DNA from 2 places in the Photobacterium carnosum genome. Region 1 is predicted to be linked to the other one. Evidence: riboswitches for the same ligand, from Rfam matches in the RefSeq annotation. Region 1 holds a riboswitch; the other holds the start of a gene.
What was found. Region 1 has a riboswitch for lysine ahead of GLP24_RS03995 (Na+/H+ antiporter NhaC family protein). Riboswitches for the same ligand answer to the same signal wherever they lie in the genome.

Region 1 (4,382 bases):
AGGAATAATTGTTTTATAGATAGTTATGCTAACGAATGATTGCCACAGGAATACAGCATATACCTGTGGCAGCGTTGATTTACCTGTTACCATTCACCAATATTAACTTGTGAAACCCATGGTTCAATAGGGGATAACGGCTCACCTTTTTGTAGTAATTCAATAGAAATACCATCAGGTGAACGGATAAATGCCATATGACCATCACGGGGTGGGCGATTAATCGTCACGCCACTGTCTTGTAAGTGTTGGCACAATTGGTAAATATCATCAACACGAAACGCAAGATGACCGAAATTACGACCACCGTTATAAGCTTCTGTATCCCAGTTATAAGTTAACTCTAATAATGGTGATTGTGTCTGAGTGGCGGCTTGTGCTTGAGCCGGAGCGGCTAAAAATACTAATGTAAAACGCCCACGTTCACTATCTTTTCTATTTGTTTCAACTAACCCTAATTTATTGCAGTAGAAGTCCAGTGAGGCATCTAAATCACTGACTCGTACCATTGTGTGTAAATATTCCATTGTTTATCTCCTGATCAAAAAAATCCCCGCGGTTTAGTGCTCTAGAATAAATCAAATAAGCACGAAAACGAACGGGGATTATTGTTAATAATGGTTGTTTTTAATCAGCAGCCGTTACTAATTGTTGTTTTTTATCTTGACGTATATGGTAAACACAACAGCCAACGAACCATACTGAGCTTACAGCGATACCCATAATGGTTGAACCTGTGATACCCATTGCAAGGTAGCCAAGGAAAGCACCAAAAGCAACGGTTAATGCGTAAGGTAACTGAGTCATTACGTGATCCATATGATGACTACCTGCGCCTGTTGCTGACAAAATACTGGTGCTTGAAATAGGTGAACTGTGATCACCAAATACTGAGCCTGCTAATACTGCTGATAGCATAGGCATTAATAAGTTCACGTCACTCGCAATTGCCATATCACCCGCTAACGGTAGCATGATACCAAATGTACCCCAGCTGGTGCCGGTCGCAAAAGACATCCCACATGATAGTAAGAAAACGAGCGCGGGTAATAGCTCAACAGGTAGACCATTTTTTGTTAATGATGCTAAGTATTGTCCTGTTTGCATGTCGCTAACAACTGTACCAATTGTCCATGCAAATAATAGAATGATAATCGCGGGCATCATTGCTTGAATACCTTGAGGTGCTGCTGTTAACCATGTTTTTAGTGGTAACTTTAAGCGTAGTGCTAATACAATAGAAACGGCAAGACTACATAAGGCAGCATAAACTAATGATGAACCAACATCAGTATGCTCTAGCGATCCAATCAGACTAAATGCTTGACCTTTAGCGGTTAATACATCAGCACCACTCATTATCATAAAGCCAACACTAGAAACCGTCAGCGTCAGAATAGGTAACACCATATCAATCATGGTGCCATTACCTTCACCTTCAGTAGTGATTTCTAAGCCTTTAGGGTGACCTTTAGATTCATCCCAAAGTTGACCTTTACGTGCGCGCTCTTCGTGCTTACGCATTGGACCAATATCAAGTTGGAATGTGATAACCACAAGTACCATTAACAACGTAAATACAGCATAAAGATTCATTGGAATCATTTGTACGAACAATGAAATTGGGCTGGTATCAGTAATATCATTAGAGACTAAAATGCCACCAAGGATTGCAATGATATAAGCACCCCATGATGAAATAGGCGTGATAACACATACAGGTGCGGCTGTTGAATCTAGCAGGTAAGCCAATTTGGCGCGTGAAATTTGAAAGCGATCTGTCACAGGACGACAGATTGGCCCAACAGATAAGCTATGGAAAAAGTCATCAATAAAGAAAGCAAATACCATCATACCCGTTAAGATATTAGCACTGCGACGATCTTTACAGCGGCGAACACCCCATTCAGCAAATGCTTTGGTTGCACCCGTTGCGGTCATTAAGCTGATCAAACCACCCAGTAATAACATAAATAATAGCATGTTAACGTTACTGGTATTAATTGCACCATCAGCCCAAACTAAGCCAAGAATTTGATGTAAAAGATATTGTAGTGCTGCGAGTGGGTTGTAATTATTTAGAAGGAATGATCCTGCTAGAATACCCACGCCTAAAGACAACAAGACGCGACGGGTAGTAATTGCAAGGATAACAGCCAGTAGTGCAGGGACTACTGATAATAGTGAATCAGAATATTGGATTAAATTCATGGATCTCTTAAACACCTATAATAAGGTGGAGATCTACCGAAAGGATAGAGAAACAGATTTCTTGAGAAATAATACTTCTTATCCCTATAGGGTAGCGCTCCATAGACAACATAACTATGGCAGTTCTGTACTTATTAAATACAGAACCAGCGATTATTGATGACTCAATAACTACTTCGGCGCTGACTCCTTTCTTCGGTTCTCATAGGGGATCTCCCTCCAACCGAATACTCTTAGGCAGCGCGCCTCTACTCAAAGGATTAGACTTTGACTATACATAGATATTTCTCACAAGCAATAAAAAAACATGCTTATATGTATAACAGGTGCAAATTTAAGCATGTTGATTAACTGATCATTGTTTCAATCGGTTAGTCGTTAATTGTTTCGTTATTGTTGCATATTATTCCGTTATTCGGGATTATTATCTATTGGGTGAGTGAGATTATGAATATTGTGATTTAGTACTGGAGGCTACTGCTACTGCTATTGATATTATCGAAAAGAATAATGCGTAGACTGGAATCATGAATCTAACCAACCATTGTTGTTCATAGTTGATACTCAATTTTATCATTATAGTTATTGGTTAAAATTGGGAGTTATTGACGTTGCTCTTTAAAGATAGAGTAAATATTTTTTACTATTAGATTGATTGATTTTGAGGTACTAGATTCTTATAAATAGGAATAGAAGGGGGGTGCTTCATGAATAGTCATATCTATACTTGCTCATCATTTTATTGGGTAATTTTTAATAAACAATTACTTAGTTATGTTTCTGTAATGGGATGTTTTGAAAATAAGTACGAATGATTATTTAGTGAGTGTGATTTGTCAGTATTTAAATAAATGATTAATAATATTATTTTATATAAGATACCTTTGTTTATATAATAACCAGTTATATAATGTATCTATTACTATAACGAGTTAACAAATATTCACTATTTAGTAGTATTTGTAACCATAATCTAATATTTTATATGGGTTTATAAAAAATAAGGATATTGACTATGAATTTCTTCTTTCGTTCAAAGAAGACCGTGAAAGCAACAACAGCATTGCAAGCAAAGGAAAGGCTTGTGAGTGAAATTACTCGTCATAGAACGTCACGTCATCTGCAATTGATGAAAGATGAGTTAACGCAATTGTTAACGCAATTTTCCCATATTAAAGAGAATAAAATTGACGTTGTTAAAAATACCAAATCACAATTAGTTTTAAAAATTAACGCTAAACTAAGTCATTAAATCATGATGAAGTGTATTATTTTTAGTTATTAAAAAGCCGACATAGTGTCGACTTTTTAATGCGTTAAATTGTTAATTAGAGTGATAATAAAAATTAACGTACCGCTTCAAAGGCCAGTGCTTTTTTCTCAAATACTCGAAACAGTAATGTGAGTATTCCATTGATCGTAAGGTAGAACGCCCCTGCAACAGCAAACACGGTTAAAGTGTCATAAGTTTGTGCATTAATACGTTGTGCGTAACCCATAATATCCATAATAGTAATTGTGCTTGCTAGTGATGTGCCTTTAAAGACTAAAATCACTTCATTTGAATAAGCAGGAACCGCACGACGAATCGCAAAGGGAAGTAATACACCCAATGTTGCTTTGGTATTCATGCCTAATGCACGGCAAGCATGCCATTGACCTTTAGGTATTGCATCAAATGCACCTTTAAATAACTGGGTACTATAAGCGGCGGTATTTAGCGCTAATGCAAGCATGGCACAAAACCATGGTTGGCTTAACCAATCCCATAAAAAACTCTGACGAATAATCTCAAATTGTCCTGGACCATAATAGACTAAAAATATTTGTACTAATAATGGCGTTCCCGTAAACAGAGTAATAACACCACGACTGATCCAATGAATAATAGGTGTACGTAATATTAAACTTGTCGTCATGAATAACGCTAAACTACAGCCTACGAATAAAGACGCAGCGGTTAATTCAAGACTGGTAATAAGACCTTGCACCATTAACCAAAAATTTTGTTCATTCATGCGGTTGCTCCTTGGCTTTTATGTTTTTGGACGCTAGAGCCATCTTGCTCGCTGAATTTCCTTTCGATTATTTTAATAATACGTTGAGTAATCAATGTAATAATTAAATACACGGCAGCAGCGGTGGCATACCAAGTAAAACTTTCATGTGTT
Region 2 (4,382 bases), on a different contig from region 1:
AACAATAATGATCAATCGCTATTAATATACGGCATGATTTTTCATCACTCATAAAAAAAGGAAGCCATGCTTCCTTTTTTATTCATTTAAATGCGAATTAAAGCCCTAACGCTTCTTTATAATGCGCACGGCACATTGATACATAAAGATCATTACCGCCAATTTCAACTTGATTACCACCAGCAATTGCATTACCTGCAGCATCTTGACGAATCACCATATTCGCTTTACGGCCACAATGACAAATCGTTTTTAACTCAACTAACTTATCTGCCCATGATAATAGATAACGGCTACCTTCAAATAATTCACCAAGAAAATCAGTGCGTAGCCCATAACATAAAACAGGGATGTCTAATTTATCAACCACCTCAGTTAATTGATAAACTTGTTCTTTAGTTAAAAATTGGCTTTCATCAATTAATACGCAATCAATTTTACCTGCATTAGAAAAGTTGATTAATATCTGATAAAAATCATCTGTCGAATTAAATAATTCAGCATCTTCCTGTAAACCAATTCGAGAGCTAACTTTACCTTTACCAAAACGATCATCAATCGCTGCCGTAAAAATAATTGGCGTCATGCCTCGCTCACGGTAATTAAATGATGATTGTAATAGTGTGGTCGATTTCCCAGCGTTCATTGCTGAGTAATAGAAATACATCTGGGCCATTAGCTTTCCTAGTCATACTAATTACATTTAAAAATCGCGAAGATGCTACATAAAATCACCACCAATGAAAAGCACATATATCAACAACGGCTATTATTATTATAAAAAAAACCAGTTGAAAATCATTAACTGGTTCAATTTGAACCCATTAGGTTATTTTAATAACGTGCAACATTAATCTTATGCAGTACCTTTTAATGGTCGACTCGATAACCAAGCTAAGAAGAAACACATCAATACAAATGCAACTAAGGCGACTAAAAATGCTAATACTAATGAATCAGTAATACCTAATATTAAAAATCCAATCGTGGAGATAACCGCTACAGATAAAGCATAAGGCAATTGAGTCGCAACGTGATCAATATGATGACAACGAGCACCTGTCGATGACAATATAGTGGTATCAGAAATTGGAGAACAATGATCGCCAAATACTGACCCTGCTAATACACTGGCTAACATTGGCAACATTAAACTGATTTCAGTCGCACCTGCGAGATCGCCAGCAATAGGCAACATAATTCCAAATGTACCCCATGAGGTTCCGGTTGAAAATGCCATAATGCCTGATAATAAAAACAGGATCATTGGCAGTAAAGCTGGATTAATATTACCTTGAACAAGCGTTGATAAATATTGACCTGTTTTCATATCACCAATAACACTACCAATACTCCATGCAAATAATAAAATCAAAATGGCACCAAACATTGATTTCGCACCAACCCATAAAGTATTACCAACATCTTGATAAGAAATACGCTGACGAAAAACAGGGACAATAGCGGCAACTAAACCAAATGCACCACCTAGACATAATGCTTCACCAACATTAGTATTTTCAAAAGCACCTAATAATGCAAACGGTTTACCTTCTGCTGCTAGCACCTGATAACCGGTAAACACCATAAAAAAGAACGTCGCAATAATAAGAATAATAATCGGCCACACTAAATCACCAATACGGCCATATTGACTCTCTTTAATATCAAGCTCTTCAGTTAAATCTTTAGCCTGTTCATCAACATCACCGCCTACATCAGTGCCTCGACCATGACAAGCCGCTATTTCATGCTTTCTCATCGGGCCAATATCCCACTGGAACCATGACACCACAAACACCATTGCTAATGCGAAAATAGCATAAAAATTCATTGGCGCTAATGTCATAAAAGCACTTAATGGCGTATATTCAGTAACACCATGTGTGACCAATATGCCGCCAATCAAAGTAATAATATATGCGCCCCAGCTTGATGCAGGCATTAATACACACATAGGGGCTGCCGTAGAATCAAGAATATAAGCTAATTTTGAACGTGACACTTGAAAGCGGTCTGTCACAGGACGAGCAATAGAGCCAACAGCAAGACTATTAAAATAGTCATCAACAAAAATGAAGACCCCTAAAAAAGCCGCTAAAAGTTTTGCCCCACGTTTGGTTTTTATTTTTGTCTGTGCCCACTCAGCAAAAGCACGTGTTCCACCAGAAAGCGTTAATAATGCAGTGGTCATCCCCAGTAATATTAAAAACAGCACAATACTCATATTCCAAGTATTGATACCATTATCAGCAATAAATAACCCTTTGATTGATGTAGCAAGATAACCTACTGTATTGATAAAAGAAAAATCATTAAGAAATAATGCGCCAAGTACAACACCGGTACCTAAAGACAATAAAACTCTACGGGTTAAAATCGCTAAACCAAGCGCGACTAATGGTGGAATAATGGATGTTAGTGAGTGAGAGTAATCTATCAAAATTTATAATCTCTATGACAACCAATGATGGTTGGAGATCTACTGCTTGATATAACCATAATGTCATATCACTTTGAGTATAAGGAAAGATGGTTAGCCTCTCTAACCTCAACAGTAGTACTCCATAATTATATTTTTATCTACTATGGTGGTATTACACTTATTCAATGTAACCTCAGTAAGACTATTTAATATCAATTTCTTACGTTGACATTGATTCACTGCACTAATAATCACATTCATATTAGTTATTGATAAATAATGCACCTCAGCTCTTATCATAAAGGAATGGAAAAATTATTCCACTCAAAAAACCAATTGCGCAACAACTAGAGCCACAATTATTAACAATAAAGATTGTAAATAAATAAGTAACGACCATAAACAATCAATAATAACGAAGTGGTATAACATTTTAAAATTTATTAGCATTTAACATATAAAGTTTAGTAACAATATCTAAAACTATTTAGCTTGTGTTTATACATTTAATGAAGAATTATTTTATAAATAGCCTTATTGTTCAAACATAACTATTTTTCAAATAAAGAAATGATTAAAATGTTTTACACATAATGTATAAAAGTATTACTATTGCAAAAAATGTTTTAATGCTGCTATTATTATTTACAGTTAATTAAAAATAACAGGAAATATAAAATGTCTGATGCAATGAAAGCGCTTTTAAACCTTCGAAGCCTACGCGCACTTTCGCGTGAATATACACTAGAGCAACTTGAAGAAGCGTTAGATAAACTAACAACAGTTGTTACTGAACGTTCTGATGCTGAAGCTGAAGAACAAGCAAAAGAAACTGAGCGCAATGAAAAACTGACTCAGTATCGTGAAATGCTATTAGCTGACGGTATTGACCCTGAAGAATTATTAGCAAGTTTAGCAAAAGCACCAAAAACAAAGCGTGCAACTCGTCCTGCTAAATATAAATTCATCGATGAAAATGGCGATGAAAAAACATGGACAGGTCAAGGCCGTACACCTAGTGCACTAAAGAAAGCATTAGATGAAGGCCAACCTCTTGAAGAATTTGAAATCTAATTCATTAGATTAAATAAAAAAGCCTAAACTATTTAGGCTTTTTTTATATCTAAAATTAATACTATGATGACTATTCTGCTCGTAATTATTCTTAGTAAGAATAAAGTATTTATATTCGTTAAATAATGTAAATAAAAAGCCAGACATTAATGACTAACTTTTTAAGCATTACTAAAACTTACTATAAGCTAATAATAATTATTTTATTGAATACGATCGGCTAATGCACTCACAGCCAAAGCAAAATAATGCGAACGATTCCACTTAAGTAATGTTCGATAGTTTTCATAAATTAGATATGACTTACCTTCTCCGCCATCAGGCTGAATTAACCATGCTTGAATCTCTGCATTAGGTAATATGCCATTATTATTACTCATTACACCTAATTGTTGCCACTGAGCTAATGTTTTACCTTTTTCAATTTCGGTGCCTTCATAAGTATCGGCCAATACTTGTGATAACTTAACTGGACGCCCCCAAGTGTATTCACTGTTCCATCCTGAGAGTTTTAAATAATTTGCAGCAGAAGCAAAAACATCGGCCTTCGTATTCCAAATGTCCGCTTTGCCATCACCATTACCATCAACAGCATAAGTCAGATAAGAGGTTGGCATAAACTGACACTGCCCCATAGCGCCAGCCCAAGAACCTTTCATGTCATCAATAGTAATATGACCATCTTGTAATATTTCTAATGCCGCCATGACCTGTTTGCGAAACAGAGCCTCACGGCGGCCATCATAAGCTAATGTCGCTAATGCTTCGATAACATGGTAGTTACCTTGAATTTTACCAAAATTACTTTCTACGCCCCATAAAGCAACAATAAACCGTGGTTGAACACCATACTGCTGACCAATTCGTTCTAGTGCCACTTTAT

Region 2: it holds a riboswitch for lysine, as region 1 does, so the genes downstream of both, GLP24_RS03140 (Na+/H+ antiporter NhaC family protein) here and GLP24_RS03995 (Na+/H+ antiporter NhaC family protein) in region 1, are expected to answer to the same signal.

Annotation. Positions count from the first base shown of each region.
Region 1 is NZ_WMDN01000003.1:87,868-92,249, forward strand. It holds gene GLP24_RS03985 (Qnr family pentapeptide repeat protein) at 1-19, shown strand, start outside; gene gloA (lactoylglutathione lyase) at 87-527, opposite strand; gene GLP24_RS03995 (Na+/H+ antiporter NhaC family protein) at 628-2,211, opposite strand; lysine riboswitch at 2,296-2,470, opposite strand; gene GLP24_RS04000 (hypothetical protein) at 3,227-3,463, shown strand; gene artM (arginine ABC transporter permease ArtM) at 3,558-4,229, opposite strand; gene artQ (arginine ABC transporter permease ArtQ) at 4,226-4,382, opposite strand, start outside.
Region 2 is NZ_WMDN01000002.1:251,918-256,299, reverse strand. It holds gene hisIE (bifunctional phosphoribosyl-AMP cyclohydrolase/phosphoribosyl-ATP diphosphatase HisIE) at 1-8, shown strand, start outside; gene GLP24_RS03145 (thymidine kinase) at 98-676, opposite strand; gene GLP24_RS03140 (Na+/H+ antiporter NhaC family protein) at 857-2,446, opposite strand; lysine riboswitch at 2,551-2,723, opposite strand; gene GLP24_RS03135 (H-NS family histone-like protein) at 3,104-3,499, shown strand; gene GLP24_RS03130 (lytic murein transglycosylase) at 3,703-4,382, opposite strand, start outside.